Regions from separate parts of the Leuconostoc sp. JNUCC 76 genome, predicted to be linked through region 1. Evidence: riboswitches for the same ligand, from Rfam matches in the RefSeq annotation. Region 1 holds a riboswitch; each other region holds the start of a gene.
What was found. Region 1 has a riboswitch for thiamine pyrophosphate ahead of thiW (energy coupling factor transporter S component ThiW). Riboswitches for the same ligand answer to the same signal wherever they lie in the genome.
Positions count from the first base shown of each region.

Region 2: linked by a shared signal. The riboswitch ahead of thiM (hydroxyethylthiazole kinase) and the one ahead of thiW (energy coupling factor transporter S component ThiW) in region 1 are both predicted to bind thiamine pyrophosphate.
Region 3: linked by a shared signal. The riboswitch ahead of JNUCC76_RS03750 (ECF transporter S component) and the one ahead of thiW (energy coupling factor transporter S component ThiW) in region 1 are both predicted to bind thiamine pyrophosphate.
Region 4: linked by a shared signal. The riboswitch ahead of JNUCC76_RS08270 (ECF transporter S component) and the one ahead of thiW (energy coupling factor transporter S component ThiW) in region 1 are both predicted to bind thiamine pyrophosphate.

Region 1 is NZ_CM132206.1:912,674-920,325, reverse strand. Features, by position in the region: gene JNUCC76_RS04570 (NADP-dependent oxidoreductase) at 1-572, opposite strand, end outside; gene JNUCC76_RS04565 (dihydrolipoyl dehydrogenase family protein) at 588-1,928, opposite strand; gene JNUCC76_RS04560 (MarR family winged helix-turn-helix transcriptional regulator) at 1,931-2,383, opposite strand; gene JNUCC76_RS04555 (winged helix-turn-helix transcriptional regulator) at 2,571-2,930, shown strand; gene JNUCC76_RS04550 (NADPH-dependent F420 reductase) at 3,017-3,583, opposite strand; partial or broken gene JNUCC76_RS04545 (hydroxyethylthiazole kinase) at 3,742-4,352, opposite strand; gene thiW (energy coupling factor transporter S component ThiW) at 4,491-4,955, opposite strand; TPP riboswitch at 5,237-5,336, opposite strand; TPP riboswitch at 5,419-5,508, opposite strand; gene celB (PTS cellobiose transporter subunit IIC) at 5,683-7,017, opposite strand; gene JNUCC76_RS04530 (sugar transporter) at 7,035-7,589, opposite strand; gene JNUCC76_RS04525 (PTS cellobiose transporter subunit IIA) at 7,546-7,652, opposite strand, start outside.
Region 2 is NZ_CM132206.1:425,137-432,788, forward strand. Features, by position in the region: gene JNUCC76_RS02325 (branched-chain amino acid ABC transporter permease) at 1-311, shown strand, start outside; gene JNUCC76_RS02330 (branched-chain amino acid ABC transporter permease) at 311-1,285, shown strand; gene JNUCC76_RS02335 (ABC transporter ATP-binding protein) at 1,257-2,042, shown strand; gene JNUCC76_RS02340 (ABC transporter ATP-binding protein) at 2,039-2,752, shown strand; TPP riboswitch at 2,790-2,880, shown strand; gene thiM (hydroxyethylthiazole kinase) at 3,005-3,784, shown strand; gene thiD (bifunctional hydroxymethylpyrimidine kinase/phosphomethylpyrimidine kinase) at 3,777-4,610, shown strand; gene thiE (thiamine phosphate synthase) at 4,603-5,241, shown strand; gene JNUCC76_RS02360 (NAD-dependent succinate-semialdehyde dehydrogenase) at 5,361-6,767, shown strand; gene JNUCC76_RS02365 (DUF1003 domain-containing protein) at 6,879-7,619, shown strand.
Region 3 is NZ_CM132206.1:723,229-730,880, forward strand. Features, by position in the region: gene JNUCC76_RS03715 (YpmS family protein) at 1-227, shown strand, start outside; gene JNUCC76_RS03720 (YozE family protein) at 214-441, shown strand; gene ylqF (ribosome biogenesis GTPase YlqF) at 464-1,318, shown strand; gene rnhB (ribonuclease HII) at 1,311-2,072, shown strand; gene JNUCC76_RS03735 (energy-coupling factor transporter transmembrane component T family protein) at 2,056-2,697, opposite strand; gene JNUCC76_RS03740 (ATP-binding cassette domain-containing protein) at 2,694-4,067, opposite strand; gene JNUCC76_RS03745 (thiamine-binding protein) at 4,098-4,391, opposite strand; gene JNUCC76_RS03750 (ECF transporter S component) at 4,388-4,969, opposite strand; TPP riboswitch at 5,249-5,338, opposite strand; gene JNUCC76_RS03755 (tRNA (adenine(22)-N(1))-methyltransferase) at 5,592-6,281, shown strand; gene JNUCC76_RS03760 (Nif3-like dinuclear metal center hexameric protein) at 6,278-7,063, shown strand; gene pepT (peptidase T) at 7,107-7,652, shown strand, end outside.
Region 4 is NZ_CM132206.1:1,648,680-1,656,331, reverse strand. Features, by position in the region: gene hisF (imidazole glycerol phosphate synthase subunit HisF) at 1-322, shown strand, start outside; gene hisI (phosphoribosyl-AMP cyclohydrolase) at 319-717, shown strand; gene hisE (phosphoribosyl-ATP diphosphatase) at 742-1,086, shown strand; gene hisC (histidinol-phosphate transaminase) at 1,070-2,143, shown strand; gene tenA (thiaminase II) at 2,169-2,873, opposite strand; TPP riboswitch at 2,945-3,047, opposite strand; TPP riboswitch at 3,178-3,267, shown strand; gene JNUCC76_RS08270 (ECF transporter S component) at 3,391-3,981, shown strand; gene JNUCC76_RS08265 (ABC transporter ATP-binding protein) at 3,995-5,398, shown strand; gene JNUCC76_RS08260 (energy-coupling factor transporter transmembrane component T family protein) at 5,395-6,063, shown strand; gene JNUCC76_RS08255 (YiiX/YebB-like N1pC/P60 family cysteine hydrolase) at 6,086-6,604, shown strand; gene nadE (NAD(+) synthase) at 6,698-7,519, opposite strand; gene JNUCC76_RS08245 (nicotinate phosphoribosyltransferase) at 7,516-7,652, opposite strand, start outside.

The DNA of each region.
Region 1 (7,652 bases):
GCTCCTAAAGATTTCACAAATTCATGGTTATTTTGACTAGCAGTTGTTACTACATATGCACCAAGCATTTTAGCCAGCTGAATTGCATAAATACCTACCCCGCCAGCACCAGCTTGAATTAGTATTTTCTGATTAGATGATAACTGAATTTTTCTCAGCATTTGCAAGGCAGTTAGCCCAGCCAAAGGAACGGCAGCCGCCTCAACAAAGCTAATGTTATTTGGTTTTATTGCCAATTTATTCGCTTTAACAGCTGTGTATTCTGCATACGAACCATTCGCTCCTTTTGAGTCAATATCTGGCCGAGCAAACACTGGGTCTCCAACTTTAAAACCTGTTACGTCATCTCCAATAGAAGCAACTATTCCAGCGATGTCCCAACCTAAAATGACTGGAAATTGCCATTGAAACATCCGTTTTAATAATCCCTCTCGCGCTTTGTAGTCAATTGGATTAATACTCGTGGCCATGTTTTCTACTAAAACCTCGTCCGATTTTACTTTAGGAATAGGCATGTCGATAACCTCTAGCTGTTCTCTACCACCATAATGATTGATCACTGCTGCTTTCATAATAGGTCTCCTTACTTAGGCTAAATAATTTGCAATCATTGGCAATATAATACCTGAGGCAGTTGGAAACGCATAAATTTGTGAGGTAATGTCCGAACTTGTGTACTGCTGATTAATCACAGGAACCAGTGCATTGACGACCTCTGGGGCAAAATCACCGATTAAAGCTGCACCAACCAGCTGTTTGTTTTTATTCACTACGATTTTAATTGCTGCGTCAATATCGTTTAGTGTCTGAAATCTCATAACTCTCCCATAAGGAATTTCATGCACTTGTAAGTTCTCATCTTTAGCCGCTTCATCAATGGTTGCCCCTATTTGTGCTACACGCGGCAATGTAAAAGCGACTGTTGGCACTACAGGATAATTTATAGGTTCCTGATTACCTAATAATACACTGGCAATATAATTTGATTCAAAAGTAGCGGTTGGTGTTAATCTTGGTATTGTTTTAGAGATCACATCACCACTGGCATAAATATTGTCAACAGAAGTTTGTAAATGATCGTTAACTAAAATACCTTGCTTATCATACAAAACATTAATGTCGTCTAAGGCTAATCCCTCAATATTGGATACACGACCTGTTGTATCCATAACATAATCAACATGATAGGTCTCTCCTTGCGTTGTATTAACTTGATATTGCCTATTTTCAAGTAATGATACGCTTGAAACAGCTTGTTTGAACTTAAAATGAATGCCTCTTTCTGTCATATCATCTACGACTATTTGAGAATAGGCCTCATCAAATCCATTTAAAGCATGGTCCCCGTATTCAATTAAAGTGACATCACTCCCGGCGGCATATGCAATTGAAGCAAATTCCATTGCAATATAACCTGCGCCAACGAATAGAATTGACTTCGGCATATTAGGTAAGTCTAGAAAGTCTGTACTGTCTTTCATAAACTCTGAACCAGAAATCGGTAGTTTTGCAGGTCGCTGGCCAGTAGCAATCACAAATTTTTCAGCTTGATAAACTTGATCAGCAACAATAATTTTTTTGTTATTTAAAAATTTGGCGTGTCCATTGATAATATCAATTCCATCAACAGACAGCATGTGTGTTAAAACGCCTGATAAAGGATCAATCATTTGGTGCTTATAAGCCATCAATTCTGGCCAAATGATGTTGGGCGTTTCATTGATTCCGATACCGTGGTAATGATGCAAATGATGCATCATTTCAGCGGGACCATCTAACAGTATCTTGGCGTTACAACCAAAATTTGTGCATGTACCAGCAACCTTATTTTCTTCCACTAAGGCTACTTTTTTTCCTGAGCGAGCTAACGTTTGTGCCCCGTGCCATGCAGCATGACCACTACCAATAAAAATAACATCATAATCCATTTTCATATCTCTTTTTCTTGTATCATCTTTTTTAAGACCTGATTAAGCGCTTGATTTTCTCGCAATACTTCTTCAATTGGACGTCCAACTTGATGTATTAAGTTGTCACGCATCATTTTGATTTCAGACAAAATGCGTTCAAAAGTAGTTGCTTTCTGATCAGACATTTTTAAGACCTTGACGCGTCTATCCTGTGAACTTTGCACCTTAACAATCCAAGACTTATTGACAAGTTTCTCAATTACCGGTGTCAATGTATTACTTGACAACTCAAGCTCGGCACCAATATCCATTAGCTTAGCCGAATTCTGTTTATAAATAATCAGTAAGCTCATATATTGCAAATATGATAAATCATATTTTTCTAATACGTAACCATACAGATGATGAAAATAACGATTTGTATTGTATATTGACAAGCACAATTCGTCATAAAGATGTTCATCTTTACTCATATCGTAACCTCCTAAACAATATTATATCGCGTGCGATATATATTGCAAATAGTACGTTATAACTAAAAAAAATAACTGATTATAGGCTTTCTTTGCCTTATCGTCAAAGAAAGCCTATAATAATTAAAAGATACTAAAAGTAACCTACACACTTTAAGTATGTTTTAAAATACAAAGGATAATCATTATGTCTAGAAAACTATTGGAACAAAATGGCATCTGCCCTGTAGCAACGACTATTGATCTGCTCAGCAGCAAATGGAAAGTATTAATTATTCGTGACCTTTTACCTGGAACAAAACGTTTTTCAGAATTAAAAATTAGTGTGGCCGGTATTAGTCAAAAAATGTTAACGCAAAGTTTGAGAGAGATGGAAGAAGATGGTCTCGTGGTTCGTCAGGTCTTTGCTGTAGTACCTCTTAGGGTAGAGTATAGTTTATCAACCTTGGGACAAAGCATGCGTCCAGTCATTGATTCGATGGCTGACTGGGGCAGTTTCTATCTTGACGAAAATCCAGACAAAAGAAAAGCATTGCTGGAACAATAAGATTAAATTATGCACATTTTTCGAGTGAATATGCTATGCAAAATAAAAAGCAACTATCTTTAAATAGTTGCTTTTTATTTTGGAAGTTACTTAGTAACTGAAAACCCACCTGTCCAGCCAATTTGTTCACTAGCTGCCAAGGTCATCTGTAGAAAACCAGTTGCCTCTAATTCACGAGCTCGATTAAGTTGACCCGCATCAAGAACATTTAAATCGCTATCATTCAAAGCCTCGATAAATAGCTTCTTCCCTTCATCGTTTCCTGCCACCAAAACGGTTGTTGTATTTTCACCAACCATTCCACTTTGTAGCGTAGCAGCAAAATTTGTATTAAATGCCTTAAGTACTATGCTATCTGGTAACTTATTTTGTAGTTCTTCTGCTGCTGAACTATTAGCTGGAACGACTAATTCATTCCAAGTCTCAAAGTTCAAGGGATTTGTTATATCAACAACAACTTTTCCTTTTAATTCTTGTTTGTATTGTTGAGCGATTGTGTCTAAAGCAGGATAAGGCACAGCCAAAATAACTAATTCACTAAGACTTGTCGTTGTATCCTCTGGAGTTAAATAGTTGACACCATTGCCAGCTTTTTCAAAATTAGCTCCGATTGCCTGTCCCATATTGCCTTTACCAAAAATTGTTACTTTCATGATAGAACCTCATTTCTATAATTATTTGTTTTGTTCACTATAATAACTATAGTACGTTTGCAACCTAATTGATAGTAGGCAGTTTAAAGTTAGTAGATATCTATTAGTAACTTATTGGTATATCAATAACTTGCCTTTATGCTTAACATTTCATTCACTTAATTGCTTTTTTTCAATTGTGAATATTTAATGTTAAATACCCATTGAGGATCACTGCACAGCAAGTCAATTTGGTTAATGACTTCTCTCCTGAAGTTTTCCATGCCGCTTGTTAGTGACAGTGCTTTTTCAGCTGCTATATTGAGGTAGCTAATTGCAAATTGACTGGCAACCCATGGATCTTTACCGACCGCAAGAAGTGTAGTTATCATTGCACCAACCATGTCTCCTGTCCCAACAAACTTATTCAATTCATCGACGCCATTGTTTAAAATAAGGTATTTATCATTTTGAACAATGACATCCTTTTTTCCTGTTGCCACAAACACGGTATCGGCATAATCAGTTGTTATTTGTTTCAAAGAAAAAATGAGATCTTTTAACGCTTGATCATGCTGATCAGAGCTAGCACCATCAATACCTTTTGCTAATGATGGTAAGCCGACAAATCTTCTGATTTCTGAAGTATTTCCTTTGATGACTGTTGGATGATTACGCGCCATAGCCATTCCTAACTTTGTTCGTGTGACTCATTAAGTCGACCCATGTTTAATAGTAATGCATCTGTTGACTGAAATAATGACGAAAATTCACGGGTATCACTACTCATGATAGGTTTACCACCAAGATACAATATAGTATTAGCCACCGTTTATAACGTAATATCATTGGTTATGCAATGTACTAACGTGCCTTTTGCAAAGGTAAAATTGATTTAATTTTTATTAATTCATTTTTTATAGCTATGCTACCCAACAAACATTCTCTGAATTTCTTTAAAAGAATTTATTTTTAGCAAATTTACTAAAGCAAAATAAGCGATTACTGATCCAATTATGGTTGCACCCACAAAACGAGGTGTATACACAAACCAATATAAATTTTGTTGTTGTCCAGTAAACCAGACCATCACCGGAACTGAAATTAACGATCCTACAATTCCGGTTCCAAGAACTTCACCAAAAATTGACCAATACATATTACGTCCACACTTATACAAGATACCTGCACCAAAAGCGCCAAAAATTGAACCAGTCAAAGCCAATGGCGGTATACCTAGCATTAGCATTCTTATTATTCCAGTGATTACTGCCATAAAAACTGCATATACTGGTCCTAGAATTACACCAGCAATAATATTCATGACACTGGACATTGGTGCCATACCTTCAATTCTAAAAATTGGAGATAGCACGATATCTAGCGCTATCATAATTGTAACGACCATTATTTTTGTTAACTTAACATTTTTATTCATTATGATTTCCTTTTTAATATTCCATTGTATTTTTATATTTTAATGATTGTGTTAATTTCGATTAGAGCATAGTTAAACCACCATCTATGAATAGACATTGGCGGTCATATTATTTGCAAGCTTTCAGGCCAGAAATACAGCTGAACCTGCCACATCATAATTAAATTCCTTTTCCAATAAAAAAAGTGCCCTTAAATACATAAAAAAGGACACTTTTGACAACAGTACATGTCGTTATCAAATATTGGTCACTTTCCTACGCTAGTATTAACTAGATCAGGTTCAAAGGGACCGATATACATCATCTCAGTCTTTGCGACGCCCCTAGTGATTATTATTCATTTTTCAAAAAATTCCTTTCAATAAGTCATTTTATGCAATAAAAAAACATTTTTCTCACCTAGAGAAAAATGCTACGTTAAAAAATGTAGCACTTTCCTACGCTGATGTTAATCAGTTCAGGTTCGAAGGGTTCTTCTCAGCCATTTTGGCGCCCCTAGCACAAACATTATTGTATCATAATTTTCCTATTAAATCTAAATAATTCATTCTATTTTTCACATAACTTTATCATTAAGTGATAGACTTACAGATGAAATTTACTTTTCACAAATCCGCCAGTCGAGAATATAAAAATACCAATCTGCTACTAAACACAGACCAGTATTTCGATGTCTCGTCATTAAGGCTGTACTTGCGTTTTCCCCTGCTCATCATTGTACAACTTCGTATCATATATTTTGATAAATGGTAGGTAAATAATGAAAGCTATTACAACACAGATTATTGCTAAGACTGCTGCTTTCCAATCAACGGTACTAATAAATGCACCGATTCCGGCTGGGGATGGCCATGGTGCTTGAATAACAATTGGCCGAATGATATGGAAGTTAATAGCTGCATAAGCAACGGAAGCTGTTGCCATTGGTGCCAAGAAAAATGGAATAGCTAGATAAGGATTATAAACAATTGGTAGTCCAAATATTAACGGCTCGTTAATATTGAAAAATGATGGTACAATTGAAGCTCGACCCAAAACTTTGAGCTGTTCGGAACGTGCTAGTAAAGTAATAAATATGCATAATCCAAGTGTCGCACCAGAACCACCTAAGATAGCAAAGGCATTATTAAATTCTCCAGCAAACGGTATGTTAGCCCCATTTGAATTTGCTACCATATTTGCTAAGAAGATAGGCGTAATGAATGCGGAAATAATGTTAGCGCCATGAATACCAACAATCCACAAGGCATGAATCAAGAACTCAATCACCATAATTCCTAGCCAGGTGCTAGTCATGCTTGTGACGAAGCTAAATGGTATTGCAATCATTTTGAAAATGTCAGTACCGAGTAACACTAAGGAACCATTAATACCCAGTACAACAAAAGCAATAACGAAAGTTGGAATTAATGCCGTAAATGATCTTGATACACCTTCCGGTACAGCATCCGGCATTTTAATCGTCCAGTTATGTTTCACACAGAATGAATACAACCAGACTGCTAAAATAGCCATAATAATCGCTGTGAAAATACCACTTGTTCCAACACGGTCGATTGTGCTGGTCATTCTAAATCCGTTGATAACTGTTTCGTCCTTGGATATGGTATTTAGCAGAACAATTTTTCCACCTTTTAAAACCAATTCTGGCAAGCACATAAAGAATGCAAATAGCGATAAGAAGGCACCATTTAATGGCGCTACTTTTAGTTTATCTTCTGTTTGAATAATACGCGTTAATTCAAAACCAATTGCTAAACTAAAATACATGGCTAAGATACCCATGGTTGCTGTGTTGGCAATCATGTACAAATCGCTAAACTTAAAGAATGTTGCGTCGAAAAAATCATTTAAGAACGGAAATACTGTCGGCAATATATTCAAAACTAATATCATAGATCCCACAATTGTAAAAGGGATTGAAGCCATACCAGCAGCCATGATCGCTCTCACAATTCTATATTGTGAAACTTTGGTCATTGGTTTCAAAAGCACTTTTTGCAGGAAGTTAAACATAGGTCCATTTTCCATAACTATTTCATCTCCTTATTATTTTTAAGAACGGACTGATAGGCTGTCAAACGTGCGTAATATTTATCGTGATTTGTTGCAATCAAGCCTAACCTTTTGTTAACTATGAGAAGCATGCTACTACTGAGTAATAACAGGATTAGTACCACTAAGCGGTTACTACCAGTATTTTGTATAAATTGGTAAAAAAATGTAAATAACGATGTTGGGATGCTCACCATTAAAATGATATTCACGATAAGCTGTGATCTGAAGAACACTTTTGAATAAATCAGTTGATTCGTATGATGTCCAAATAACTTAATTTGTTCAAGAATTGCTAGCGAAGCGATAAGCATTAAAGCAACAGGTATTAGTGCCACTGGGGTCTGCCACATAATTATGGCCCAATACAAGTTTACGAACAGAAAGAATGCCGTGGCATAACGGATTAACATGAATCGATTAAACTGCATGCTTTTAAGGCTCATTTCCGTACGATTTTCTTCGATTGCGACCTCTAAACCATACTGCTTATCCTGTGGCCTTTTTGGCCCTCGTTTGATTCCTTTTTTCAATGTCTTGTACCTCCTCATAAAGAGTCTGCATTTCAATAGCCATCTCACGTAAAGTCATCGTTG
Region 2 (7,652 bases), 490 kb from region 1:
CATTTACATTTGCAATTGGGTCAGCATTGGCGGCGGCTGGTGGCGTTTTGATTGGATTATATTATAACAGTATTGACCCATTGATGGGTATGACACCTGGGTTGAAAGCTTTTGTTGCCGCGGTTTTGGGCGGTATAGGCATTATTCCAGGGGCAGCAGTAGGTGGTTGGTTAATCGGTATATTGGAAACAATGGTTCAAGCGACAGCTTTTTCAGATTACAAAGATGCGATTGTGTATGCAATGTTGATTGTCATATTGCTTATTAAACCGACTGGTATTTTAGGGAAAAACAAGCGGGAGAAAGTTTGATGGATCAAGCGCATATTAAATACACGTTATCATGGGCATCTTTGGCTGCAATGGGGTTCATTTTGATATTCGTAGCTCAAATGGTTGGCCTTATTGGTCATTATGGCATCACAACGATTGTACTTATTGGCATTAATATCATTGCTGCACTGGGACTTAATCTAGTGGTTGGTATTTCGGGGCAGTTTTCGTTAGGGCACGCTGGATTTATGGCTATCGGTGCTTACGCGACAGCATTAGTTATGGAAGTTGTTCCTGGTATCAGTGGCTTTATTTTGGGAATGACCGCGGGTATCGTAGTCAGTGGCATAATTGCCCTAATTGTTGGTATTCCAACTTTGCGTTTACGTGGTGATTATTTGGCTATTGCAACATTAGGGTTTGCTGAAATTATTCGAATTGTCATTATGAACTTGAAAATAACTAACGGACCAGCTGGTATTTTTGGCATCGCACCTTTTGTGAGTTGGCAATTAGTTTATATATTAGCAGTTATAACATTGATTATTGTGGTCAACTTTGTTCGTAGTATGCCTGGGCGAGCTATTATTGCCGTTCGTGATAATGAAATTGCTGCCGAATCCTTAGGAATTAATACAACTAAATATAAGGTAATTGCTTTTGTGACTGGGGCACTATTTGCTGCTATGGCTGGTAGCTTGCGTGCAAGTTTCATCCAATCTATTGCGCCTAAAGACTATGCTTTTATACAAAGTATTATGATCTTAATCATTATTGTAATAGGTGGGATTGGCTCAATGAGTGGGACAGTTGTGACAGCAATTGCATTAGGTGTGTTAGATACAATGTTACAAAATTTTGGTTCGTTGCGTATGGTCATCTACGCTGTTATTTTAATTACTGTGATGCTGATTAGACCTCAAGGTATTTTTGGTAGTCGAGAACTATCATTAAAGAAATGGTTATTTGATGAAGGAGACGGACATGGCTCAGACAATTCTGAAAACGCGTGATTTAAGTATCCGTTTTGGAGGTGTAACTGCTGTTGATGGTGTTAATATTGAAGCTTCCGAAAATGAGTTAATTGGTTTAATTGGGCCAAATGGTGCAGGTAAAACCACATTATTTAATTTACTAACAGGTGTGTATTCACCTAGTGAGGGAGAAGTACTCTTATTTGATGGTCAGCGGTTAGCTAATGTCAATCGTCAATCGCCTGCAAAAAGGGCTCGATTAGGTGTTGCGCGCACTTTTCAAAATATTCGCTTGTTTGAAAGTCGAACAGTATTAGAGAATGTTATGATTGCCATGAATGCTAATACTCAGGCACATGTATTCAGTTCATTGTTTCGTTTACCTTCATTTTATAAAAATGAAGAGCAACTAAAAAACGAAGCTCGTAAGCTGCTAAGTATTTTTGATATGCTGGAGGTACAAGATACGCTGGCAACAAACTTACCATATGGGCAACAACGACGTTTAGAAATTGTTCGGGCACTGGCCACAAAACCTAAAGTCTTATTTTTAGATGAGCCAGCAGCTGGTATGAATCCACAAGAAACGGCTGATTTAACACGTTTAATTAAACAAGTTCAACAAGAGTTTAAGATGACCATTATTTTAATTGAGCATGATATGAATCTTGTTATGGCTGTCAGTGAGCGATTATATGTATTAGAGTACGGTAAGTTATTAGCCAGTGGCACACCATTAGAAATACAGCAGAATGCCGATGTGATCCGTGCATATTTGGGAGAAAATAACGAATGAGTGCAGTACTGACAGTTGAAAATTTAAACGTAAGTTATGGTGCCATTAAAGCGGTACAAGACGTTAACTTTGTGGTGAACAATAACGAAATCGTATCACTAATTGGTGCTAATGGCGCTGGGAAAACTACAATTTTACGTACGATTTCAGGCTTAGAAAAAACCACTAAGGGACGTATTTTATTTGAAAATCAAAACATATTAACTATGAATTCAGAGCGAATTGTTTCAAGTGGAGTTGCCCAAGTGCCAGAAGGACGGCGCGTTTTTTCTGGCATGACTGTTCAAGAAAACCTACAGTTAGGTGCTTTTACTCGAAGCAAGGGCATTAACTTGAAAGATGAATATGCACTTATTTACGATCAGTTTCCAATTTTAAAGGAGAGACGTAATCAAGATGCGGCGACTTTATCTGGTGGTGAGCAACAAATGCTAGCCATGGGTCGCGCATTAATGGCACAACCAAAATTATTATTGTTGGATGAACCTTCCATGGGCTTGGCACCGCTATTTATTGAAAAAGTTTTTGATATTATTAAAAATGTTAATGCACAAGGAATGACAGTATTAGTAATCGAACAAAATGCGAATCAAGCGCTAAAAATTGCGGATCGCGGCTATGTTTTGGAAAGTGGCAAGATTACGATGACAGGTACGGGAGCAGAGCTACTTGCATCAGATGATGTGCGCAAGGCATACTTAGGCGGTTGATTATTCATATAAATTCAGGTACACTGAAGTAGAATTAAATAAATATCTGGGGTGCCCAAGCTGGCTGAGAGATACCCATTGAACCTGATTACGGTAATTCGTGCGAAGGAAGATTATAATAATGAACTATTCTGGTGTATAAATATGCCTATTTAGCCGTTAACTAATCTTTTCTGATAGTTAGCGGTTTTTTTATTCATTAATGTTAATTTTAAAAACACGAAGCCAAACAAGAAAAAAAGGAATTTAATCATGAATATTACAGATGTTAGAATGAAATCACCTCTTGTCCTTACTTATGCAAATTTTGTTACACCACAATTTGTAGCCAATGTAGTTAATGTTGTTGGTGCCTCACCGTTAATGAGTCGCGAGCTAGCAGAATTTAAGGAATTAGCCGGAATTGCCAATGTAGTGATTATTAACACAGGTACGCTTCAAAAAGTAGAAATTAACGATATTATTAAACTTTCTCAGGAAGCATACCAATTAGGCAAGCCAGTCGTATTAGATCCGGTTGCTGTCTCAGTTCCATTCAGGTCTAAAGCTATTACACAATTTTTAGCATCTGGTCATGTTGATGTTATTCGTGGCAATGCGGCCGAAATTGCTTGGTTTGCCGATATTGATTTTGCTAGTCAAGGTATTGATGCTACTGGAAAAGGGGACGTAATTGAAATTGCACAGCGTGCCGCCAAAAAAACAAGTGCAGTTATTGCGCTAAGCGGTTCTTGTGACGTTGTCAGTGATGGTCAATACACACAAACACTTGATATAAATGTGGAACAATTATCTTCTATTGTAGGTACAGGAGATGCCTTATCATCATTAATTGGCGCGTTTATTGCTGATGAGCTAAAGGTTTCTAATGTGATGAATGCAATGGCTACATTCAAACTTGCTGGACAAAAAGCCGCCACAAAAACGAATCAACCAGGTTCTTTTACCAATCAATTATTAGATGAATTATTTGTTATTGATAATATCGATGTTCAAAAGTTTATTGAGAAAAGTGTGCTAAATTATGGTTAATAAAACGCCCCAAGTTTTAACAATTGCTGGTATGGATAGTAGTGGTGGTGCTGGAATTAGTGCAGATTTAAAGACGTTTGCTGCCCAAGGTGTTTATGGCGCTAATGTTATTGTTGCTTTAACAGCACAAAATACGATGGGTGTACAGCAAGTTTCGATGACCTCACCATCTATGATCCATGCCCAATTAAAATCAGTGGCTGATGACTTAAAAGTAAGTGCTGTAAAAAGTGGCATGCTTGGTGATGTGGCTACAGTAGAAGCAGTGGCTGAATATTTACAACAAGCAGATTTTGGTGACTATGTATTAGATCCTGTAATGATTGCCAAGGGAGGCGCTCACTTATTGAGTGATGAGGCCATAGTTGCTATTAAGTCTAGTTTGATGTCGTTGGCAACGCTCATTACGCCTAATAGGCCAGAAGCTGAAGTCTTAAGTGGGTCAAGCATTACTAACCATGAGGATGTCATGCAATCAGCTTTAAAGATACAACAATTAGGAGCTGAAAACGTATTATTAAAAGGCGGGCATGCCTCTGGAAAAGATGTTTATGACTATATTCTACTAGCTGATGGTAGTCATTTTTGGCTTAAAAGTTCACGGGTAGATACAATTAGAACTCACGGGACAGGGGATACAATTTCTGCGGCTATTACTGCACGTTTAGCTTTGGGAGATGATATGGAAACGGCTATTATTCATGCAAAAGCTTATGTTGATGCTACCATTCGTGAAGGTATCGATGTTGGTCATGGTCATGGGCCGCTTAATCACCAAGCAATAGTGACTGACAGGCATTTTCCAGAGGTACTAGAAAATGTTTGATCCGAGCATATTAGTAAATTATTTTGTATTAGGAACTCAGGACACCAATGGAGAGAGACATTTTTTTGAAGTCTTAGAGGAAGCACTGCAATCAAAAATCAGTGTGTTTCAATATCGAGAAAAAGGTCAACTTGCTTTAAGTGGATCGGAGAAATTACGAGTGGCCAAAAAAGTCCGGCAGCTAACAGCTGACTACCATGTTCCATTGATTATTGATGATGATATTCAACTAGCACATGAAATTGATGCAGAGGGTGTTCATTTTGGGCAAAAAGATGGCGATATCATCAATAATATTCAATTATCTGGAAGTCTAGCTGTTGGGGTGTCGGTGTCTAACGACAGCGAATATAAAAGAATAGAGAATATTAAAGGGATTGATTATATCGGAATTGGTCCTGTTTTTGCGACAGTAAGCAAATTGGATGCAAATCCAGAGATTGGGATTGAAGGGTTGCAATATTTGACAAGTAAAAGTAAATGGCCAAGTGTGGCAATCGGTGGCATATCAGAAACAAATTTGTCATCAGTTTTATCTACGGGTGTTAACGGTGCTGCTGTAATCAGTATGATTAGTCAAAGTGCAAATATAAGCGCTACCTTAAAATATTGGCGTTCTTTACATTTATAAATAATGTGCTTTGCTGAAAATATCACAAACAAAATATACTTTGCGAATGAATGATGGTGTTATAGTAAGGGTGTTTAGAACAGAAATGTAATTTGTTAATTGAAGAAAGGTCGAATAAAATGAGCTATCAAACAATTAATCCCTTTAACGACGAAGTTATTCAAACATTTGACAATCATGATGATGCTTATGTTGAGAAAGCCATTGCCGAAGGTCATGCACTGTATAAGAAGTGGCGCAATGACCCGGCTAGTGGCCGTGCAGAGATATTAAACAAAATTGCTGACTTGATGGAAGAAGATGCTGATCATTTAGCTAAGGTACTTACTATTGAAATGGGTAAGCGATTTATCGAGGCTCAAGGTGAAGTAGCGTTAAGTGTTTCAATTGCTCGTTACTACGCCAAAAATGGTGCAGATTTTCTTAAGCCAGAACCAATTAAATCCTCGATGGGGGATGCGCAAGTAATTTCGCGCCCCACTGGTGTATTGATGATGGTTGAACCATGGAATTTCCCTTACTATCAAATTATTCGTGTATTTGCACCCAATTATATAGCTGGAAACCCAATGCTTTTGAAGCACGCAAGTAATACGCCAATGGCTGCATCCGAATTTGAAAAAATTGTTGAACGGGCTGGTGCACCAACTGGTGCTTTTGCTAATTTATTCATTGATTATGATCAAGTGAATAAAATTATTGCTGATGATCGTGTACAGGGAGTGGCGTTAACTGGTTCAGAACGTGCCGGACAATTAATTGCTGCCGAAGCTGGTAAAAATATGAAACAAAGTTCGCTTGAACTTGGTGGAAGTGATCCATTCATTGTTCTGGATGATGCTGATTTATCTGAGATTAAAAAAATTATCGGGGGTGCTCGTCTATACAATGCAGGGCAGGTATGTACTTCGTCTAAACGGTTTATTGTAACCGAAAAAAATTACGATGCAGTACTTACAATGTTAAAAGATGCCTTTACTGAAGCAAAGCTAGGTGACCCATTGTTGGAAGATACGACATTAGCACCATTAAGTACCAGCAAGGCTAAGAAGAACTTGACCAAACAAGTGAAAGCGGCGGTTGATGCCGGTGCCACTCTTGAATATGGTAGTGTTGTCCAAGATAAGCCAGCTGCGCTATTTGATCCCGTTATTTTAACTGGTATCACAAAAGATAACCCAGCGTATTATCAAGAGTTCTTCGGTCCAGTTGGACAAGTATACAAAGTGAAAGATGAAGAAGAAGCAATTACACTAGCTAATGATTCTAATTATGGCTTATCGGGCGTGGTCTTTGGTGGTTCACCTGAGCATGCAACAGAGGTGGCTTCTCGTATTGAGACAGGCGCTGTTTATGTAAATAGTTTTGGTGGCACGTTGCCTGAGTTACCATTTGGTGGTGTTAAAAATTCTGGCTATGGACGTGAGCTAGGACGCTTTGGTATTGAAACCTTTGTGAACAAGGAACTTATTGTTACTAAAAAGGAACCAATTGATTTAGATAATGCTTTTGGTGGATTTGTTTAAAAACTACTAATTACCGGTTATCGCTGGTTAAACGATTAGATCTCGAATAATGCTGAGATTTAATCGTTTTTCGTTACTTTAAATTGAGAAGTTGGTTGGAAGGGATAAATAATGACCAGTATGCATAGAAGTTTTACCTGTTTTGTGGATGGTGAAGAAAAGAATGTTGTCGATGGTGTCTTATTGGCAGAACTAGATATTGAACTACAACAAAAGATAAAGCATGATTTTCCTGACAGCATGTTAGCAGATTTTATTTGCTTTGATCATTTGCTTCAATATCGTTTAGAAAAAATTGATAAAATGATATTGGAGAAGCATAGAACAAATAAACATATTAATAACAAACTAACGCACATATTGACAGATAAAAGTTTTAAAGTTGTTAATGTGAATAAGAATCAAAGAGAATCCTATACATTTGGTCAAAAAATAGCAGATAATGTCGCACATTTTGGTGGTAGTTGGGGATTTATTATTGTGTCCATTTGTGCAATGATTATGTGGATTATTACCAATATTTTTCAATTATTCAACATGCATTTCGATCCCTATCCCTTTATCTTATTAAACCTATTTTTGAGTATGGTGGCCGCATTACAGGCGCCGTTAATACTAATGAGTCAGAATCGATCATCTGATTATGACAGATTGCACGCAGATAATGATTACCATGTGAATTTAAAGACCGAGGAAGAGATGAGGGTACTGCATGCTAAAATTGACCGTATTATTCAAAAAGACAACCCCGATTTATTTGAAATTCAAAAAATGCAAACAAAAATGCTTGGAGAAATACAAAAACAAGTCAATGAGCTACATAATCACCAAAAAATTAGAAATGTTGACTAATAAAAAGGCCTAGGTGTTATACACTTTAGGCCT
Region 3 (7,652 bases), 190 kb from region 1:
CTTTAGCAATCGGTAACCTATCGTTGCCGATTAAAACTGTGATGAGTTACGTCAGATCAAGTTATGATGCGCCTCAATACGTTACAATCGTACCGAAGAAGAAACAAATATTTATTGATATGAGCAAGTTACCCACAACGCAAGGTATTAAATTTAAAGCAAAGGTCATTAATATAAAAGCAGATCAGTTTGTTTTCCAAGGAGGTCTTGCAAATGAGAAAAAGTGATCGTTCATTTTACAATTGGTTAATGACGAATCGTAATTCTATGGCAGCCAATGAAGTGCAACAATTTGCAAATAATGCCTTTTTAGATTCGTCATTTCCAAAACAAAGTAGTGATTTTGATGAATTGTCAAAGTACTTAGAAGAGAATACAACCTATTTAATGAGTATGACAACATTTGATGAAGCGTGGTCACTATACAACGCTGAGCGTTGATGTTAGAAAGGATATATGTTTAATGGCACAAATAATTCAATGGTTCCCTGGCCATATGGCCAAAGCTTTTCGTTTGATGCGGGAAAATTTAAAACTAGTTGACGTTGTTTTTGAGCTGGTTGATTCCCGTATTCCCGAAAGCTCCCGTAATCCGGAAGTGGATAAGTTAATCGGCAATAAACCCCGTTTGTTAATTATGACTAAAGCTGATTTAGCAGATCCTGATCAAACACGGGCATGGAAAAAACATTTCGAAGCACAAGGATACACAGTACTTGTGCTCGATACGCGTGACCCAAGGACTCCGCAATTAGTGACTAAAGCAGCTCGACGAGCAGTTGAAGCAAAAAAAGCAGCACAACTAGCAAAAGGTATTCAAGATCAGCCTATTCGCGCCATGATTTCTGGAGTGCCAAATGTCGGTAAGTCAACATTATTGAATCACTTGGTAATGAAAAATGTTGCGCCAACGGCGGATCGACCAGGTGTAACGAAGAAAGTTGCTTGGCTAAAAACGCCAACAAAATTAGAATTACTGGATTCCCCAGGAGTGCTCTGGCCAAAGTTTGAAGATCAGAACATCGGCATGAAACTAGCATTAACAGGAGCGGTGAAAGATACAATCTTTGCCAAAGATGATGCTGCACTATTTTTAATTAACTTTTTTCGAGAATATCGACCAGAGGCCATTATTGAGCGATATCATTTGAACGACAATATTTTTGATCAAGAGAATGTAGATGTTTTATTATCCATCACAAGCAAATTAGGATTCAAAGACGATTATGACAAGGCCAGTGAACGAATACTAAATGATCTTAGAAAAAATAAATTAGGGGCGTTTACACTTGATTTAATTGAGATGAAAAATGACTGACACAATTGCAAATATTAAATTACAATTGAAAAATATGTTGCCTAACGATGAGCAGTTGCTGATTTGGCAACAAGATAAACGTGTTGGCGTACAAAATGCTTTGAGAGCTTGGCAAAAAAAGCAAGTGATGTTGCAGGAAAAACGCGAGCATTTTTTATCTCGTTTTGATATTGAGCGTCAGTACTGGATGCAAGGCTACGACTTAATTGCTGGCGTGGATGAAGTTGGTCGGGGGCCTTTAGCTGGCCCAGTTGTTGCGGCAGCTGTTATTTTACCGCATGATTTTGATGTTTTAGATGTCATAGATTCTAAGCAACTGTCTGCAAAAAAAAGAGACGAGTTGTACGACAAAATTATAGAAAAAGCAATTTCTATAGGTGTTGGTAGCGTCGAAGCCTCAATTATTGATGAAATTAATATTTATGAAGCAGCGCGTGTTGCGATGAAAGAGGCAGTCAACCAGTTGGCTCCCGTACCTGAAGCTTTATTAATAGATGCTATGCGGTTAGATTTAGATTTGCCACAAGAATTTTTAATTAAAGGGGATGCACGAAGTAATTCTATAGGTGCAGCCAGTATTATTGCAAAGGTCACACGTGATCGCCTAATGGCTTCTTATGGTTTAAAATATCCTGGTTATGGTTTCGAAAAGAACGCTGGATACGGTACAAAAGAACATCTTGAGGGTATTAAAAAAATCGGCATTACACCGATTCATCGTAAAACATTTGCACCTATTAAAGATATATTATGATGCACTGTAATATGACTAAGAGACTGATTGCCATCATCCAGTCTCTTTTTTTGATCACAATTGTTTTAAAGTGTGTCCGCTCAGCATTTTCGGTAAATCCGTGCGAGGCCATAGCTTCTGCTAAACGAGTTGACCATCGGAGTGAAACTAGAATAGCTTTGAAAAATAATTGTGGTGAGTAAAATGTTAAAGATTCACCACGCATTAAGGCTGCTGTTCGGATAGTTTGAATTTCTTGTTTAACACGTGGCACAAAAGATAATGCACCGCGAAGACCGTAGACAAAAGTGGTTGGCACACGAAATTTTTGTTCAAGTGTGTCTAGAAGCAGGACCATATCCGTTGTAAACGAAAAAGCCGCTCCTAGGAATATATAGGCGACAATTCGAGTTATCATGATAATTGCCATTTCATGGGAACCAAAAGTTGTAAATGATGTCCATGCACCTAAGACAGGCAAGATAGGCATGGCAATTAATAGCAAATAACGTTTCCAAGACAGTTTTGAAAGAACAAGATAAATACCAGCAACAATCGTTACAACAACATTGATTTGATAATTCAGGACAAAAGTTAGTTCGATGCTAACGATAAGTATAAGTAGAAATTTAACACTTGGATTCATAAAAAATGCTCCATATATTGTAACGTTCGATTAGATAGATGCAAATGATAATCAATGATTGGGCGTAGCTGATCTAGTTGGTGGCTAATAATAATAAAACGTTGTCGTCCAATGTCTGCGATTTCTCGTAAAATTTCGCCTACAACACGAACAGAATCTGTGTCCAGACCAGCAATAGGTTCGTCTAACAATAATATTGGTGTACCAACAATTAGCATCACCAAGAGTTGAACTTTTTTCTTTTGCCCGCCAGAGAGCTGATAAACGACATGATCTTGTAGTCCATCCAAATTTAAGCGCTCTAAATAACGAGTAATGACTTTTTCGGACCATTTTTCTGGTTGCTGCGCATGTTGCACGCTCAACGCGATTTCCTCACGAATCGTCATTCGTAAAAATTGTCGTTCTGCATTTTGAAATATCAATGCTACTTGTTTTGCATATTTTGCAGCATTAAATTTTTTGATATTTTGATCCATATACAAAATGTCACCTTGGTAGGATTTTAGACGAGTTAGCGCATTAAAAAGGGATGACTTGCCTGTGCCATTTGCTCCAGTAAGGAGCGTAATTCCACCAGGAGCCAAAGATAAATCAGAAATACTAATTAATTGACGTTGTCCCACTAAAAGTTCAAAGTTTTTTAATTGCAAAACACCTTCTTTAGGTAATTGCAGGTGGACATTTTGTTCCGGTAAAATACGATTCTGAAAGTTATTAACAGTTGTTACTTTTTTGTGGTGTATTTCCCATACATGATCAACAAGTGGTTCGTACCCATGTAAATCGTGATCAGTGATTAATATAGTGGTTTGTCCCTGTTTTTGTAAATCTTTCAATTTAGCTAATAGATCCTGACGAGATTGGCTATCAATATTTGCAAAAGGTTCGTCTAATAATAAGAAATCACTTTGCATTGCAACAATGATAGCTAATGCAACTTTTTGCTTTTCACCACCTGATAAGGTGTTAATATCTTGATGAGTTAATTCTGAGATACCAACAAATTCTAGAGCATGCGTTGCACGTTGCTTGATATCAGAAGGATGAACTTGCAAGTTTTCTAAAGTAAAAATCAATTCTTCCAGTGGTGTTTTCATAACAAATTGAGTGTCTGGATCTTGAAATAAAAAACCGACGACTTTAGCTTTTTCGTTAGCTGGTAATGTGGTAACTGATTGATCATTAACAAGCACTTCACCTTTTAGTTGGGGATATAGTCCTGCAAATATTCGGAGAAGGGTTGATTTTCCAGAGCCAGATGGACCGATTAATAGGTTAAAACTATTGTGAGATATTGACATAGTGGTATCATCAAGTATTTTTGTGTTGCCATATGACAAACTGATATGTTTTAAACGAGTAACCATAATAATTCCCTATGTACGCGGAAATTCCGCTTATTTATATTTATCTGTTTTCTTTGCAATGGTTAAAACATCAGAATCTGTAGCCATGTTTATTTTGCTGTAAACCATGACAGGAATGTCACTAATTTCTGCTGCAACCTTCGGCAGATTTTTCAAAATATCCATTAATTGATCGTAATCACCGTCAAGAGTTGATTCAAAAGCACCTACCTGATAGTTGACACCACTCTTGTCAATGTAAGCAATCACATGATCAACTATGCGAATGATTTTTTCTGTATCAGCTGTCATTGGTAATACTTGGACTGCAATACTTGATATCATGAGACCACCTCGTTTTTATTAACCTCTAGAATACCTGATTTAGCAACTAGTTTTTGTGTGAAGTAAACGATAACTCCTGCAAAAATAGCTGCTGAAATGAGACGAGTAATGAATAATCCAATCAACAAACCAAATGAATAATCAGCATATCCATTGCGGAAAAGGTCCCAAATAAATGTCACAATAGTAACTGTGATGACAGACATTGACAAACTCGTTTTGTCCCAACGACGGTAGCCAAATACAGCAAATCCAAGTTCGGTACCAAACCCTTGGATTAATGCAGCGACAACATTCATGACACCCCATTGAGAGCCAAAAACCATTTCAATTGTGCCGCCAAGTGTTTCACCTATAATAGATGCACCAGGACGACGTAAGATGAACCCAGCCATAGGACCAGCCATTAGCCAAGGACCCAATGTTGCATCATTAGCATATGCGCTTAATCCGAATGGTGTTAAAAAGGCAGCGATGACATTATAGCCAAATGCCCAAGCCCAAAATATAAATCCAAAAAACACACCGATTAGTGCGATGAAGATAACATCGCGAAGTGACCATTTGTTTGCAGACATTTGCAAAACCTCCTAAAATTTCCGATATTAACCAATAAGAGTATGAGATATACAACTGTTTTCATGACTTATTGGTTAATAATTGATGTAGCCGAAATCACCGCAAAATCGGGTGTAATTAGAAAAAGCCAGACTTCACAAGGAAGACTGGCTTGAAAAATTGTGGTCATAATTTCAATGCATAAACGACACTTAACAAACTTGTGTTATTTCATCATCACATATTATAGTGATAACGTTACAAAACATAGTACTGGTAAGATATGTCATTTCATAAATACATTTTCAAGTAAATCTCCCTACGCTAGTATTATCTAGATCAGGTGTAATGGGTTTTATCTCAGCACGACGGCACCCCAGATTTTGGTGTTTTCAGTTATTTGTGAAAAGCTCACGCATAGAGTGTAACACAGGACCAATTATCGTGCAAACTATTCATTCGTATGTTATAGAATTTAATCACCAAATAATGTTATATTTTCTAACATTTTAATGTTTTTAATGAAGAAATTTGAGTATGATGTAACTTGTGGTCTTTATTAATTAAAAGTACATGATATCAGCGAGATATTGAGTTATTTGTTATACTAAAATGAGTAAAAAACAACTCTAAGGATAGAAAATGGACAGTATTCATCTTTCACCACGGCTTGCAGCTGTGGCTTCATTTGTACCCAAAGGCGCAAGGTTAGCCGATATTGGCTCTGATCACGCTTATTTACCTGCTAATTTATTAATTAATAACAAAATTTCGTTCGCAATTGCTGGTGAGGTTGCTAAAGGACCTTACGAAAATGCGCAGCACGAAATTGTTCGAAAATCGTTAACCACACAACTTGAGGCGAGATTGGCGAATGGATTAGCGGCAATTAAAGATGAGGATCATATTGACACAGTCACAATCGCTGGTATGGGCGGTGTCTTAATTACAGACATATTAGAAGCGGGATTTTCAAGAGCAAAACATTTTGAAACGCTTATACTACAACCCAATACTGATGAGCACGTTGTGCGAACATGGCTAAACAACCATCAGTATAAAATTAACGACGAGGTTGTTGAACAAGAGGATAACCATTTTTATGAAATTATGATTGCAACAAAGGGCACCCAAATTTTATCAAGCCTTGATAAAAAATTTGGTCCTGTCTTGCGAAAGAGCAAAACGTCCGTTTTTGTTGCTAAATGGCAGAAAGAATTGGACCGTATCGACACAATTTTTGAAAATCTTGAATTTGCTGGAAAAACTGATTCACCCATTTATCAAGATTGGAAAAACAAATATCAGCAAATTCAGGAGGTTATCAAGTGATTGCACAAGAGCTAATTGACAAGATTGAGATTTTTGCGCCCAAACAATTAGCTGAGGAGGGTGACCCTACGGGACTGCAAATTGGTGATCCTAAACAGCCCGTGCATCGAGTAATAACAGCCCTTGATGTTCGTCCAGAAGTGGTTCAAGAAGCAATTGATAATCAGGTCGATTTTATATGGGCACACCATGAGGTCATGTTCTTTCCGGCAAAAAATCTAGACTTATCACAGCCTCAAAATCGAATGTATGCAGATTTGATTCAACACCATATTGTTGTTTATGCTTCACATACTAATATGGATAGTGCACAAGGTGGCATGAACGATTGGCTGGCTGAAGCGCTCGGTATTCAAAATGCAGTGCCTCTGGTACCAAATGTAGATAAGAGAACGGGTCTTGGCAGGATTGGACAATTAGTGCAACCAATTTCTGTACAAGAATACGCTGTGAAAATTCGTGATTTGTTTAAAGTTCAAGCAGTGCGCGTTATCGCTAACGATGTGACAAAGCCAATTCAAAAGATCGCTGTGCTAGGTGGAGATGGTGGCCGTTGGTGGCGGGTTGCGCAACAAGCTGGAGCTGATGCCTATGTCACAGCCGATGTCTACTATCACGTTGGGCACGACATCTTGGCTTCAAATTTTATTGTGATCGATCCTGATCATCATATGGAAGCCATTGCTAATGAAAAAATGGTTGATAAGGTCAAAGAATGGTTTGGTGACACTGTTGATATAGTTGCTACAAAAATCAATACAGATCCATACAAATATATTTAGTGAACGGCTAAAGCAGTGGGCAAATGCTCAAAAGGAGTAATATATGACAAAGTATCCTGAATTAACAGAACGTTTTTTGAAGTATATAAAAGTAGATACGCAATCTGATGAGAACTCAGAAACAGTACCTTCGTCACCTAAAGAGGTCGCTTTTTTGGCAGATTTAGCTGACGAATTAAAAGCTATTGGTCTTGAAAATGTACGCACCATGAAAGATGGTTATGTATTTGCGGAATTATCCAGCAATATTGATGACAGTGCTGTACCCACAATTGGCTTTATTGCACACGTCGATACTGCAGATTTTAATGGAGCGAACATTAACCCACAAATTGTTAAAAATTACGACGGCCAATCGTCAATTAAGTTGGGAAATAGTGGTTACGAATTGACAACTAACGAATTTCCTAGCTTAAAAAAATATGCGGGACATACTTTAATTACAACTGATGGCACAACACTATTAGGTGCTGATGATAAAGCTGGAGATGCTGAAATCATTACGGCAGCCCAGTATTTAATTGCACATCCAGAGATCAAACATGGTGATTTGCGATTTGCTTTTGGACCAGATGAAGAGATTGGCATC
Region 4 (7,652 bases), 740 kb from region 1:
ATCTAAGCCTACAAGTCTTGATGCTATTGAATGGGCCTCTGAATTAGTCGCTCGTGGGGCTGGCGAATTGCTAGTAACAAGTATGGATGCCGATGGAACAAAAAAAGGGTACGATATTCAGCTTTATAATCAACTAGCAGATGCTGTGAATGTACCAGTAGTAGCCTCAGGTGGTGCTGGTTCAATACAAGATTTCATTAATTTATTTGAGAATACTAAAATTGACGCAGCACTAGCTGCTTCAGTGTTTCATTTTGGTGAAATTAAAATACCAAATTTGAAACGGACATTAAAAGATGATGGTGTGGAGATACGCATATGATTGGCACTGAACCGGATTTCAACAAGCAAAGTCAAAATGGTTTGATCCCTGCTGTTATTGTCGACGCGGAAACGAAGGCATTTTTGATGCTGGGTTATATGAACAAAGAAAGTTATTCATTAACCAAAAGTACTGGGCAAACTTGGTTTTGGTCTCGTGAACGACAAGAATTGTGGCATAAAGGGGAGACTTCGGGCAACATACAACAGGTTGTTAGCATGACATTAGATTGTGATTTAGATACCCTGCTTATTCATGTCAATCCTGCTGGACCAGCCTGTCATACTAATGCTTACTCATGCTTTTTTAACACGATAAAGGGTGAAAGTTTAGCAGATGCAAATCAAGCAGCAATTACAAATAAATGGACTGATGGTTATTTTCCAAAAGAGTAAATACCACACTAAAAAGGAGAAATGATGCCACAACAAACAATTGAAGAACTTTATGAACAAGCACTTGATCGCAAACAAAATCCTCAAACTGGATCCTATACTGATTATCTATATCAAAAAGGATTAGATAAAATCCTAAAAAAATTGGGAGAAGAAAGCACAGAAGTAATTCTCGGCGCCAAAAATAATAATGAAGAGTTAATTTATGAAACTTCAGATTTATTGTTTCATTTAATGGTCTTATTAGTTGAAAAGGGTGTCAGTTTAGATGATATTAAAGATGAATTAGGGTCACGTTTAGGGAAAAAATCATTATTGCATGAACGCGCTGATTGGCGAGGAGACAAGAAAAATGAAAAAGACAGTTAAAGATTTAGCAGCTTATCAAGCAGAATTACCAGTAGAAGCTGTAAAAGCAAAGTATGGCTTGCAACATTTAGCTCGCTTATCAGCCAACGAGTCTGTGTATGGTCCATCACCAAAAGTTGCTCAAGCTGTACGAGCTGTTTCAGATGATGTTTTAGGTTATTATCCAGATGGGCAAGCGACAGAACTACGTGCAGCAGTAGCTAAGTTAAATCACGTTGATCCACAACATTTGGTATTTGGTGCTGGCGCAGATGAATTGATTGAGCTGTTGACTCGTGTTGTGTTGGAACCAGAATCAAATATTATTATTCCCAATCCGACATTTGGTGAATATGCGATGCATGCACAAATCGAACAGTCTACAACAAAAAAAATACCCGTTAATGTTGATAATGGGCATGTTGATTTTGATGCGATTTTAGATGCTATTGATGATAAAACCGCTATGGTATGGATAGCTAATCCCAACAATCCAACAGGAGTATTCGAAACAATCGGCTCCATTAAGCGCTTTTTGGACAAGCTACCAGTAAATATTACATTAGTAGTAGACGAAGCCTACTATGATTTTGTAGATGAACCTGATGCTACTATGGCACCTTTGGTAGCTGAGTATACAAACTTGGTTGTGCTACGTACCTTATCAAAGGCATATGGTCTAGCTAATTTACGTGTTGGATATGGCATTATGCAAGATCCCCTTTATAGTGCGATGCAAGCAGTCCGTTTACCGTATAACTTATCAACCTATCAGATTGCTGGTGGCACGGCTGCTGTATTGGATCAAGAATACTTACAGAAAAATGCCCAACGTTTTCAAGTAGAGCGCCAAAAGTTCCAAGAATTTTTGATTCAAAACAAGTTTAAGTTTTATGAATCACAGGCTAATTTTATTTGGATAAAGGTTGGCGAGACGAAAAAGGTTGGTCAAAAATTATTAGAACAAGGTTTCCAAGTCAACGATCGACTTAATCCTGAGTGGATTCGTATTGCGTTAGGTACACCAGAAGACAATGCTGAATTAAAATTGGCTTTTTTGAAAGCTACAAACAAATAATTTTGTGTTATTAAATTTCACTTCTTTACAAAATGCTTGCCTGATTTAATACATCTTTGAAGCGCCAGTCTTCTTGGTGGTAGGCTTGTTCCCAGAACTGCCATTCTAATTCACAACTTTTAAGAAAAAACTGTTTTGCCTGTTGGCGTTGTTGAGTTGTTGCATTTTCTGCTAAGCGATCTATCCATTCAAAGATTTTATCGGATAGTGAAACTTCCGAATCATCATCTGTATTATCATAAAAATCAATCCAGCTTTTGAATGGGTTATCATTTGTGTTCGCTTTCTCTTGAACTTGTTTTTTTGCAATTTCATTATAGGTCCAAGGGCATGCCTGAAAAGCAGCTAGAATATTTAATAAGGAGCCGGTGTCAGCCGCGCGATACATATGTGATTCGTATAGGTATGCTTTAGGTGTTGGTGTGGCGTGTTGCAATTTTTCATATTCAACACCGGCAACCTCACAAAAAACATGATGGGGATGAATTTCGCTATTTAAAATGAAATCAATTGAATCAGCAAAAAATTTCATTTCATTACGATTAGTTAATTTGGTAATGGCATTGGCATAAATTTTGATGAATTCACTAAGATATTGGAAATCTTGTTCAACGTAAAAAATTAAAGCTTCTCGGGGAACGTGACCGTCCGCAATGCCACGAACAAATGCGTGACCATGAATGGCTGTCATAATTGGTGCAGCTTGGGTGCGTAATTCTTCTGAAAACATAATTTCTCCTAAAATGTTTACATGTCCAACAAAAAAACTCTCTCTTGACCAGGCAAAAAAGAGTATCTTTTGTAAAAAGAATACCACTTTCCTACGCTAGCATTGACTAGATCAGGTTCGAAGGGATTGATAAGTAATATCATCTCAGCCAAGAAGGCACCCCTAGTGGACAGCATATATTTTTTTAATGTGATTAGCATAGCACTGAAAAATTAAAATTGCAAATGGTTTTATAGCGCAGTTAATGGGCTAGAAATTTTTTTGCATTTAAAATTAGAATGGGTTATACTGATCCACGAAGTTAATATTTTATCTGGGGTACCGTAAGGTTGAGATAATACCCATTGAACCTGTCAGGTTAATACCTGCGAAGGAAGAATAAGTTAGATTAAGATGTCTTTTTGATGCCATCAATCACTAAATTCTTTTGTGGTTGGTGGCTTTTTGTATAGACACTTATAACTATAAAAGGTATTTTATCGAAACATACGACCTCGAAACAAGAGGAGAGATGTTTATGGAACAAGTAGAAACAGTAACAGCGGGATCAAAAGGGAAGTGGTCTTTGCGAGAAGTTATTTTAATGGCGTTGATTGGTATTGCCTTTGGTGTGATTTATTTTATTATGGATCCAGTGTACACAGCACTTGATGCTGTCTTAGTTCCGCTTGGGTTACACCAATATACCATCGCAATCACTATTGGGCCATGGATGATGGCAGCCCCATTGGCTAGTTATTTATTGAAACGTGTTGGTGCGGGATTAATAGGTGAATTGCTTGGCGCCACTGGAGAAGCCTTGTTGGGCGGCTATTGGGGTGTTGCAACACTAATTTCTGGATTTATTCAAGGTATCGGATCAGAACTTGGTTTTACCTTGACAGGATATAAAAGCTGGAAAATGGGTTTGATTTTATCAACATTTACCGGAACATGCGTGACATTCATCTGGTCATTATTCCACGACGGATATCTACAATTTGATTTTGGTATGCTAGTTGGGTTGTTTATTGTTCGCTGGATTTCAATTGCATTCTTTGCCGGTCTATTAGTTTACTGGATTGTCAACTTGCTAGAGAAGTCTAAATTATTAAAAACAAATCGATAAGGTCAATAAAAGTATGACAGAATTAAAGGCCAATCATTTGGATATTAAATTTGACGATGAAATTATCTTAGAAGATATTTCGCTGGAGATTAGACCAGAACAATTTATATTATTAGTTGGTTCATCTGGATGTGGCAAATCAACTTTGATGACTGCCTTAGCTGGATTATATCCTAAATATGGCGGCGAATTGTCACAGAAAGTGTCTTTGAATCATCAGTCAATTGCTCAAATCAAAGCGAACCATCGTGCTAAAAAAGTTGCCATGCTATTTCAGCATCCAGATCAACAATTTGCCATGGATCGTGTAGAAGATGAATTGATTTTTTCGTTAGAAAATTTATCTTTAACTACCGAGGAAATTGATAAGAGAATTAATTCTGCTTTATCAGAAGTAGGCATTGAATCGCTACGACACCGAGAACTTTCATACTTGTCAGGTGGCGAATTGCAAAAGGTTGCTTTGGCTGAAACATTAGCGATGGGCGCAGAAATTATTTTATTGGATGAACCTTTTGCGGCCGTTGATCCAGAACATCGACAGGAGTTACAAGTATTGCTAAAAAAATTAGTTGATCAGGGGCATGGCATTTTAGTTTCAGATCACGACACAAGTGGATATGAAAATCTTATAACAGATTTATATCGTATTGAAAATCGACATATAGCCTGTGTTAATTCTACAGTTTGGTCTTCTTTTTTTAAACAAGATGTAAATGATAGTATTGTTACTAATGATGACTTCAATGAGTCTGTGTTTAGTATGGCAAATGTGACGGTAAAAAACGATAAACAATCTATTTTGAAGAATAGCAGTTTTGAATGGGCAAAAGATAAAATCACCTTAATTACTGGACCCAACGGTATTGGGAAATCAAGCTTACTGCTTACTTTTGCAAGATTACACGATTATGAGGGTTCGTTGTTGTATCAAAGAAAGCTACTCGATAAACTTCGTAAAAAAATATATGCTAGGAAAGTTGGTTTAGTATTTCAAAATGCAGCTGACCAATTTTTAAACATTACCGTTTCTGAGGAAGTTGAACAGGCTAGAGCCCATAGCCATCACGCTGATTATTGGACGAATGAGAAGATTGACCAGTGCATCCAAAAGTTAAATTTAATAGGTCTTGGAAAGCATAGTGTTTACGAATTATCAGGTGGCGAACAAAAAAAGCTACAAATACTGATTATGTTAATTATTGCACCCGATACCTTGCTGTTAGATGAGCCATTATCTGGATTGGATACGAATTCTATTCAACATCTCATGCAAATCATTAAACAGTCGTCAAATGACCTTGAACAAAGTATTATCATGATTTCACACCAAACACACGGCATTATTCAATATATTGATTATCATGTTCGCTTTGATCAAAATGGTTTGAAATATGAAAGTGTAGTTAATTCATGAATGAAACACAAAAATTACTATTAGTGTTGCTTATTTCGATAGAAATTGCGTTCACAAAATCAGTTTATCTCAATCTGTTTTTAATTGTTGTTAGTATTTTGATTTTAATAGTGACTAAAAGCCATTTGAAAACTTTTGCTCGATTATTGATTGTATCAATTTTGCCGGCAGTCGGATCATTCACATCATTTTATTTTTTTGGTGCAGGAGACGAATCACAACGATTACATTTTGCACTAGTAATGACCACACGTGTAGGTGCTTATGTATTCATGGGTGCGGCATTTATGTCGACTATGGTTTTGTACGAATTATTACGTTCTCTTGAACAAAATGTCAAAATGTCCGCAACCTTTGTATATGGCATTCTGGGTGCATTGAGTTTTATTCCCCGAATTATAAATTCAGTTAAAACAATTCGGGCAGTGGGGCTGATGCGAGGCGAGAATTTGAGTTTTTGGTCGCCTAAACTTTATTTTAAAGCCATTAGTCAAGCATTAATATGGTCAAATAATTTAGCGATGGCTATGACCTCTCATGGCTTTGAAGAAGGTGAAAGCCGTAGTTACCACCGACTATTTCCAACAAAAGTTTCTGGGTGGCTAATTATTGGCGTCGTTATGCTACTCATTCAATACTGTTTATTTGTTATTAAGCTTTGGTAAATAAATGTGTTAAACTATGATTATGAAATTAAAACAAGCAGATTTACTTTTTGTAAAAAATGGACATAGCGATTTGGATGAAGGTATTGCAGAATCAACGGGAAACTTTGTTCATGTCGCGATATTAGCCGACGAAGAAACTGTCATTCATGCAACAGCTGATTCAGGCGTTTGTTTACAATCGCTTCAGTGCTTTTTAGAGAAAAATAAAAGTGTTGATGTTTACCGCACAAATGTTAAAAATACAAAGCAAATTATTATTAATGCTAAAAAGCATTTGGGTAAACCTTATAACTTTTCTTTTCAGCCAGGTACGGACAGCTTCTATTGTTCACAGTTGGTAGTGATAGCCTTTGAAGACTTTGTCAAATTTAGTGAGCAACCAATGTTTTTTGGAGACAGACGAAAACCAATTTCTGACTTTTGGGCTGCTTACTATAAGAAACTAAACGAACCTGTGCCAGTCAATGTTTTGGGAACAAATCCCAATGACATGTCTCACGATCCTCAGTTACATTACGTTGGAAAAATTGACTTATAATTTAAATTTGTAAATACTAAAAAAGCCACAATACATAATGATATTGTGGCTTTTTTAGTGGTTATACGGGGATATAACGATCAAATTTTAGAGTTAATAGAACCAAGTGTCATAAATAGTGATTGGTTCGTGACGCTTTTGTTGCGTTGTCAGATACATTTCTTCTATTCGTTCGGCATCAGTGCTTGCAACATCTTTGCCTTCCAAATAATCGTCAATGACATCGTATCTAACGCCCAGCGCAACTTCATCAGGTAACTGTGGGCGTTCATCCTCAAGATCTGCAGTAGGTACTTTGTCGTATAGATGCTTTGGGGCGTGTAATGCTTCCAGGAGCTGCCTTCCTTGTCGTTTATTTAGACGCCACAAAGGGTTAATGTCTGTTCCGCCGTCACCATACTTGGTGAAGAAACCAGCTACGGCTTCAGCTGCATGATCAGTTCCAATAACGGCACTATTATGCTCGCGAGCAACAGCATACTGGGCAATCATACGTACTTTTGGTTTAATTGAGCCGCGACTCATGTCATCAACGGTTAATCCACCAAGACGCAGTGAATCTACCAGAGCATTGGTTGCATCTTTGATATTTGTTGTTACTGTTAAATCAGGTTGGATAAAATCGAGTGCGTCTTGGGCATCCTTTTCATCTTGTTGTTCACCGTATGGTTGCCTAATAGCCACAAATTCGAATTTTTGATTCGTTTCAGCTCGTAGTTCAGCAATAGCAAGTTGGCCAATTTTACCAGCAAGTGTGGAGTCTTGACCACCACTTACTGCAATAGCTAAACCGGTGTAAGCACTGTGAGTGAGATATTGTTTCAGAAAATTCACAGAGCGCTTGATTTCAAGGTTTGGGTTAATAACAGGCTGAACGTGCAGATCAGCAATTATTTTAGATTGTAAAGGTCTCATTTGGTCATCTCCTGTATATTGTTTCGAATGTCATGAATTAAATTCATTTTAGCATCATATAGCTTTTGAGATAAGTCAACAGGATAGGTTTCAGGATTCAATATACGTTTATACTCATCCCATAGATCGTTTA